Prochlorococcus marinus str. SB: one gene and its partner. The protein of the gene in region 2 binds, or shares a complex with, the protein of the main gene of each other region. Links are inferred from orthologs where the notes say so. Each region holds a gene or a part of one and is shown on either strand. Other genes may lie near its edges.

Evidence for each region. The genes of interacting proteins can lie anywhere in the genome.
Region 1: the proteins of tsaD (region 2) and tsaE are in contact, whole or in part, in a crystal structure (PDB 6N9A), measured with the Thermotoga maritima proteins. The link is inferred for Prochlorococcus marinus str. SB from one-to-one orthologs. Residues at the interface, in WP_004082750.1 of Thermotoga maritima: Cys10, Asp11, Arg49, His50, Leu82, Gly84, Gly135, Gly136, Glu154, Thr155, Leu156, Asp157, Asp158, Ser159, Glu162, Asp165, Lys166, Arg169, Leu170, Tyr175, Lys213, Thr214, Leu217, Tyr218, Gln221, Arg222, Asn324; in WP_004082108.1 of Thermotoga maritima: Leu37, Gly38, Lys46, Lys57, Val59, Lys60, Ser61, Thr63, Phe64, Thr65, Leu66, Met67, Val69, Pro71, Tyr82, Arg83, Leu84, Asp86, Asp88, Phe89, Asp93, Ile128, Asp130, Glu131, Arg134.

What each region holds. Positions count from the first base shown.
Region 1 is NZ_JNAS01000002.1:739,687-743,839, forward strand. What follows is about bases 1,293-4,153. They hold tsaE (tRNA (adenosine(37)-N6)-threonylcarbamoyltransferase complex ATPase subunit type 1 TsaE), read right to left. Parts: upstream 3,012-4,153; coding sequence 2,574-3,011; downstream 1,293-2,573. Other genes in these bases: EV02_RS02510 (alpha/beta fold hydrolase), read right to left, coding at 1,293-1,529; EV02_RS02505 (carbohydrate kinase family protein), read left to right, coding at 1,618-2,616; ahcY (adenosylhomocysteinase), read left to right, coding at 3,063-4,153. In the rest of the region: EV02_RS02515 (RpoD/SigA family RNA polymerase sigma factor), read left to right, coding at 1-630; more of EV02_RS02510, read right to left, coding at 615-1,292. UniProt on the Escherichia coli protein: Required for the formation of a threonylcarbamoyl group on adenosine at position 37 (t(6)A37) in tRNAs that read codons beginning with adenine.
Region 2 is NZ_JNAS01000002.1:177,200-181,165, forward strand. What follows is about bases 1,081-3,966. They hold tsaD (tRNA (adenosine(37)-N6)-threonylcarbamoyltransferase complex transferase subunit TsaD), read right to left. Parts: upstream 3,116-3,966; coding sequence 2,045-3,115; downstream 1,081-2,044. Other genes in these bases: EV02_RS05280 (cation:proton antiporter), read right to left, coding at 1,081-1,700; EV02_RS05275 (high light inducible protein), read right to left, coding at 1,863-2,039; EV02_RS05265 (photosystem I reaction center subunit III), read left to right, coding at 3,190-3,744; psaJ (photosystem I reaction center subunit IX), read left to right, coding at 3,773-3,907; gmk (guanylate kinase), read right to left, coding at 3,922-3,966. Outside these bases: gltX (glutamate--tRNA ligase), read left to right, coding at 1-502; more of EV02_RS05280, read right to left, coding at 504-1,080.

The DNA of each region.
Region 1 (4,153 bases), 560 kb from region 2 along the record:
TTAGATTTAATCCAAGAGGGAACTATAGGACTAGTTAGAGGTGTTGAAAAATTTGATCCAGCAAGAGGATATAAGTTTTCAACATATGCATACTGGTGGATTAGACAAGGTATTACAAGAGCAATAGCTGAAAAAAGCCGGGCAATAAGGTTACCAATTCACATAACTGAAATGTTGAATAAGTTAAAAAAAGGTCAAAGAGAACTCAGTCAAGAAATGTCTAGGACTCCAACTGTAACCGAACTTGCTAAATACGTAGAGCTTCCTGAGGCTGATGTCAAGGATTTGATGTGCAAAGCTGGGCAGCCAGTAAGTCTTGAAACCAAAGTTGGCGATGGCGAAGATACTGTTTTATTAGATTTACTGGCAGGGGGTGAGGATTTGCCAGACGAACAAATAGAGATGGATTGTATGAGAGGTGATCTGCATTCTCTTTTACATCAATTACCTGATCTGCAATGTAGAGTTTTAAGAATGAGATACGGAATGGATGGTGATGAGCCAATGTCCCTTACTGGTATAGGAAGGGTACTTGGTATAAGTAGAGATCGAGTAAGAAATCTTGAAAGAGATGGATTAAGAGGCTTGAGAAGACTTAGTGATAATGTAGAAGCTTACTTTGTTTCTTGAATAAATTCATTTATTAAATTATTTGTTTTTTCAGGTTCTTCATCATGAGGACAATGACCAACCCCATTTATAATATCTAGTCTTTTAATATTTCTGAATTGTTTCTTCCACTCTTTTGCTTCTTCTAAAGATTCCCAAGGATCTTTTTCTCCCCAAATTAATTGAATTGGAGCATCAACCTTATCGAAAAGGTCAGTCGCGAGATAATCATCAAATAAGTTAATAAAACCTCGAAATGCTTCTTTAGAGTTTTTCCTTTGAGAGGGTTGATAAAGTATTTCAATCAATTCTTTGTCAATATTTTTTCCTGTAGGGTAAGCTTGTTCAAGTATTTTCTTTATAACTTTTGGGTTGGCAGCTCTTGTAAAAAGTGTATTGCTAATTACTCTTTGTCTGACTATCGTTTTAAGTACAGGTCTTAGTAGATTCATTAAGATATCACTTTTTTTTAAACGTTTATCATCCATAGTTCTTTGTGCACAGTCAATCAAAATGATACCTTTGCAATTATCTTTTAGGATTTCAGCAGCTTTTAATGCAATAACACCACCAATTGAATTTCCTACTAAGTAAACAGGAGATTTTATTACCTCTGCACAAAATGTTGATATTTGATTACCCCATAAGTCAAATGAATATTTAATTGAGTTTTCTTTTTCAGGTTCGAAATTTAATAAAGCACTAGGCTGACTACTTTTTCCAAATCCTAATAAGTCAATTGCGTAGCAATTAGAAAATTTACCAAGAAAATCTTGATTATGTCTCCAGTGGTTTTTAGATGCCCCAAAGCCATGAACTAATAAAATTTGAATATTTTTTTCAGAATTAGATTCTTTGGATAAAGACCAAGAAATTTTCCAATTTTTCCACTGCCAAGTTTCAGATTTATTTAAAGACACTATGAGTTTGCTTTTAATTAAACTTTAATTCAAAAAAAAATTATTCGTTTTTAATAAATTATCCTTAGTTAAGAAAAAGCGTTCACTTATGAAAAAGAGAAAGGTCATATGTATTGGAGAGGCTTTAATAGACAGAATCAGAAATAAGTCAAATCAAGGATTTACAGATTTTTTGGGTGGTGCGCCGGCTAATGTTGCTTGTGCATTAAGAAAATTAAAAATAGATTCAACATTTATAGGAAGTTTGGGTAATGATGATTATGGAAAAAAATTTATTACGCAATTTGATCAATTGGGAGTTAATTTAGATTTCTTGCAATTAGATAATGATTCATCTACTCGCGTGGTTAATGTAGATAGAGATCAATTTGGTGATCGTTTTTTTTCAGGCTTTGAGAAAAGTTCTAATTCATGCTTTGCAGACGAAGTTCTTAGGAAGAAATTATTAGAAAAAGAAATTTTAAGTTTGGAGAAATCTTTTTTAGAAATAAAATATTTGGTTACAGGAACTATCTTATTATCATCTCCAATATCAGCAGAGACTGTTTTTTTTCTTGTGGAACAGGCTAATAAATTTGAAGTCAAAATAGTTATTGATTTGAATTGGAGAGAGGTCTTTTGGGATCATGCAAGTTTTTCATCAGAAATTAGTAAAGCGGGTAGAGTGAAATTAATTAAGAATTTTTTAAATCATGCAAATGTTTTAAAGCTTGCTAAGGAAGAAGCAACTTTGTTTTTTGAGGATGAAAATCCCTTGCTAATATCTCAACAATTGTCTAATAGACCAGATGTAATAATAACTGATGGAAAAAATCCCGTTTTATGGTATATCAACGGATTGCAGGGAATTACCGAAACTCTTACTTCACAAAAAATTGTTGATACAACTGGCGCAGGCGATGCTTTTCTGGCTGGCTTTATTTCAAAATTAATTTCTTTTGGCTATCCTTCAAATGAAGAAGAGATAGAAGATTGCATTAAGTTCGCAGGTGTTTGTGGATTATTAACTTGTCTTGGCGAAGGCGCCATCGATCAACAGCCAAATTATGAGGAGGCTAATAAATTTTTGGGATCTCTTATTTCGTAGTTTCTCCCGAAATTTTTTGCGTAACTAATTTCTATTTTCCAGAAATTATCAATAACTGGTTCTATTAATTCTGGCCATTCAATAACTAAAATGGCTTTCTTTTGTATTGCCTCTTCTTCTTCTGAAAAAAAAACTTCTTTCGCTGAAGTAATATTTTTTAACCTGTATAAATCAAGATGAATTAGTGGAATTCTTCCGGAGTTGTAATGATGCGATAAAGCAAATGTAGGGCTTGTAATGTCCTCAGAAATTGACAAGCCTTTAGCAATCCCTTGAACAAATGAGGTTTTTCCAGCCCCAATTGGACCCTGTAATAAAACAATTGATTGGGGATTTAATTTGCGAGAGAGTTTTTTTCCTAGATTTAAAGTTTCTTCTAAATTCTCAACAAACACAAATTTATTCAAAAATCATTTATAGTTTAATAGATAAAGTATTTACTAGATATGGTTATTGCAAATTCAGTTAAAACCTCTACACCTAATTACGTGATTACTGATATATCTTTATCAGATTTTGGACATAAAGAAATTAAAATTGCCGAAAAAGAAATGCCTGGATTAATGGCCTTGAGAGATAAATATCAATCTGAAAAGCCACTAAAAGGTGCAAAAATAGCTGGAAGCCTTCACATGACTATTCAGACAGCAGTCTTAATAGAAACTCTTGTTGATCTTGGTGCAGAAGTGAAATGGGCCTCATGTAATATCTTTTCAACTCAAGATCATGCGGCTGCAGCTATCGCAGATCAAGGAATTTCCGTCTACGCAAAAAAAGGTGAGACTCTTGACGAATATTGGCAATATACCCACTATATCCTTGATTGGGGTTCAGACTCTCCAAATATGATTCTTGATGATGGTGGGGATGCAACTGGTTTATTGATACTCGGCAGTAAAGCGGAAAAAGATTTGTCTGTTTTAGATAATCCCGGAAATGAAGAAGAAATTGCTTTATTCAATTCTATTAAGTCTAAATTAGAAAACGATAGTAACTTCTATTCTAGAATTAAGAGTAATATCATTGGTGTTACTGAAGAAACAACAACTGGAGTCGCAAGACTTTATCAACTGCAAAAGCAAAATGCTTTACCTTTCCCTGCGATTAACGTTAATGATTCAGTAACTAAGAGCAAATTTGATAATTTATATGGCTGCCGCGAATCTTTAGTAGATAGCATAAAGCGCGCAACTGATGTGATGATTGCTGGAAAGGTTGCCTTAGTAATGGGTTTTGGAGATGTAGGTAAGGGCTCAGCTCAATCATTACGTGGACTTGGTGCAATCGTAAAAGTTGCTGAAGTTGATCCAATTTGTGCTCTTCAAGCGGCAATGGAAGGTTTTAGCGTTGTTACGTTAGAAGATGTTGTGGAAGATATAGATATCTTTGTTACAGCAACTGGGAACTATCAAGTGATTACAAACGAAAATCTCGTCAAGATGAAAGATGAGGCCATAGTTTGTAATATTGGTCATTTCGATAATGAAATTGATGTGGCTTCATTGAAAGATTATCCATGGGAAAATATTAAGCCACA
Region 2 (3,966 bases):
GGAAAAACTCAACTGGATTAATTCTCAATATATAAAAAATATGGAATCAATAAAACTTTGTGAGATCATTAGGAAATACTGGGATGATAATGGTTGGGTGCCGCCATCTCAAGAATGGGCGTATAAATTAGCAATTTTGCTTAAAGACTCTATGACTCTTTTAAAAGATTCAATTGATCAATCAAAACCATTTTTCTTAATACCTACAATTCAAAAAGAAGGTCAAGATTTCCTGAAAAAAAATGATAGTAAATTATCTCTAAAACTAATCTTAAATTATTTAATTGAGCAAAATACTATAAAACTAAATAAAGAGAAAGCCAAAGAAATAATAAACGAAATCTCAAAAATGCATAATATTAAAAAAGGGATATTAATGAAATCACTAAGAGTAGCCTTTTTTGGATCTCTAAGTGGACCAGATTTAATTCAAAGTTGGGAGCTTTTCTCAGAGAGTAAAACTGACAGATCTCGAATTGAAAGATGTCTTAAATCATTCTAAATTATTTTTTTTGACCTAATTCAAGCCTATTTGCTAAAGGTTTGGCTGAAAGACCTTGGATTCCTACTGTCATCAGTATTGTAAGAAAAACTAAACCTTGAAGACGGCCAGCCCCAAGGATACCAGCCTGCTCTAATCTGATAGAAAAAAGAGAAGCTACCGCTGCAGTAACAATACCTCTTGGGGCTAACCAGGCTAAAAATACTTTTTCTTTTAAGTTAAGTTCTCTTCCTATTGTTGCTATCCAGATAGAGATAGGGCGAACAATTACCATCAACATAAATACGCAAAGAACCCCTCCCCATCCAAGGGGACTTAATTCACCCCAAGAAACGTCGGCAGCCAAAAGAGGGAAAAGAACAGTTATTGCTAATTGAGCTAATTCACCTATTAGATTATCCAATCTCTCCTTATCTATAATTTCTCTTCTCCCTACAATAAAACCTGCCGCGACAGAAGCAGGCAAGCCTGATTCTGGCAGAAAATATTCGCAAATTCCATACACAAGGAAAATAAATCCAAGGGTAACTTGAAGCTCTATACCAAACGAGGCTTCATTTTTTATTTTTTTTAAAATTTCTGATAGCAACCATCCTGCACTTAATCCGATTAAGACTCCTCCCCCTAATCTTTGCATTAATGCTATAAATACATCGTTAATCCCACGTAGGTCCCCTAAAGTCAGTTCTAAAAGCAGTAATGCCAGTACTGCACCAATTGGTTCAAGCAACAATCCCTCAGCTTTCAAAACTTCCGAAATAGGGGAAACTAATTTTATTTGTTCTACTAATGGAGAGACAACTGTTGGTCCAGTAGCAAGGACAATGGCACTATATATTCCCGCAACTTGCCATGAGAGGCCTGCCAGCCAATGAGCAATAAAAATTCCAGCTGATAATGAAATAAAAAGTCTTACCACTGAAATTTTCAAGACAGTATTTCTTATATTCCCCTCAGGCAATTTTAAATTTAGTCCCCCTTCAAATAGAACCAAACAGACTAAAAGTCCAACAATAGTTTCAAGCCCTTGCCCAAGATCTAAAGGCTCAACCAGTCCTAAGCCTGATCTTCCAATGAACAATCCAGAAAGCAATAAAATAACAACACTTGGGAATCCTGTAAAAGAAGAAAATAATCGAGCAAAAGCACCTGCAAATACAGTTATTCCCCAAAGTAATCCAAGCCTTTCAGGCGTCATAAAAAATTATAAATAATAAAAATATTTATTATTTTGATTAAATCAATAATATTATCTGAAGTCCAATAAATACAATACTTTTTAATTTAATTGATCAGCTTAACAAGAGTAATTTTTATAAAATCTTTAAAACTAGTTTTTAAAAAATTAATTTTATTTCTGTTAAGAAAACTGGCTTATTAAAGCAATAATTATAAAAATAATTCCTATACCAACAGTTGCCATCCTTCCGTTCCATATTTCAGCTTGAGGGGTAAAACCTCTTTTCCACAAATTCAGTTCCTTTTTATCAACAAAGTTTTTTGTCTCTTTAATCTCGATTTTAGGTTGTTTGTTCATTGAAGTTAGAAAGGAGGATTTTCTTCATAAAGGGTATTTGCTTGTTCAATTGATAGTCTTCCTGCGACACCTAATTTAAGGGAACTTAAATGATCCTTAAATTTTATCCTGAACAACGCTGCGGCTCCAATCATTGCCGCATTATCTGTACAAAGATTGAGGGGAGCTAAATGAACTTTAATAGATTTTTTAAGTGCTTCACTAATCATCATTTTTCTTAATGTATTGTTAGCAGCTACTCCTCCAACCACAACAACATTATCCAAGCTATGATCAGTTGCGCATTTTATTGTTCTCTCTACCAAGACCTCTGCCACTACTCTTTCAAAACTTGCAGCAATATCAGGAATTGGAACGGTATTACCATCCAAATTTATTCTCTCAACCAATCTTAATACGGCAGTTTTTAGACCACTAAAAGAGAAATCATATTTAAGAAATCCACCTTTTTTATCAGAAATCCTACATTTTGGTAAATTAAATTTCATTGGGTCCCCATTTTTAGCAATCTTTTCGATCGCCGGTCCTCCTGGATAACTAAGACCTAACAGTCTGCCAACTTTATCAAAGGCTTCTCCAGCAGCATCATCAAAACTTTTCCCAAGTCTTTGCATTACCCTTCTTTCATCAACCTTTATCAATTCAGTATGCCCGCCGCTAACAAGTAGTGTAAGAAAGGATTTCTTTGGATAGTTTTCTGAAAATAGAATTGAGGATAAATGCCCCTCCAAATGATGAATTCCTAAAAATGGTTTTGAATGTAACATGCAAAGTGATCTTGCAGTTATGGAGCCAACTCGTAAACAACCAACTAATCCAGGAGCTACGGTTGACGCAATATAGTCAACTTCCTCAATTTTGATTTTTGATTCTTCTAAAGCCTCATCTAAAACAAAAGGTAATAATTCAAGGTGCTTTCTAGCTGCAAGTTCAGGCACAACTCCTCCCCATTTTGAATGATCTTCAATTTGAGAAGCAATTATATTTGAATGTATTCTGAAAGTATCGCCAATATTAGAAACTATTGAGACAGATGTCTCATCACAACTTGTTTCAATAGCTAAAACTTTATGCATTTTTGATTCAACTTGTTCTATTTTAATATTAATTTCTTACTTAACACACTTTAAGGAATTAAAGATTGCAACTTATGAAATTCTTTTTTTCAATCATAACCTCAGTTTTTCTGTTCCTCGGAATTACTCCAATTGCTCTAGCTGCAAATGGGCCTGCTTTAAACGCAGATAGAGCTAGCACAGAATTTACTGCTTCAGCCCTTACAAAATGCTCTGAAAATCCTAAATTCATTGAGAGAGCAAATTCTGCAACTACTCAAAAAGATATCGCAAGATTTGAAAGATACGGAAAAGCATCATGTGGAGATGATGGTCTACCACATTTAATTATTGGACCCCCTCTTGAGCCATGGGGAGCACTTTTAAATAGAGGTCATGAAGGAGATTTACTTATTCCAGGAGTATTGTTCATTTACATTGCTGGAATAATAGGTTGGTCAGGAAGAGAGTATCTGATTGAATCAAAAAAGACTAAGAATCCAGCAGATCTTGAGATCATTATTGACCTAGACTTAGCTAGAAAATGTCTTGTAAAAGGAGCGCAATGGCCCCTTCTTGCCAACAAACAAGGTAGAAATGGAGATTTAAGAGAGAAAGACAACAATATTACTCTTAATGGTCCTCGCTAAACATCTTTTAAAAACTTTTATAAAACAAATGTTCAAAATTCTAAACACAAAATTTGTCAGATCTGCCCCAGTGGTAGCAGCAATTTGGCTAAGCCTTACAGCTGGAATAATTATTGAATTTAATAGGTTTTTCCCTGATTTATTATTCCATCCAATGAGCTGATAAAGAGAAAATAATCAAGTTTTTATTAACTTGATTATTTTTTTTGCAGTTTCATCAAC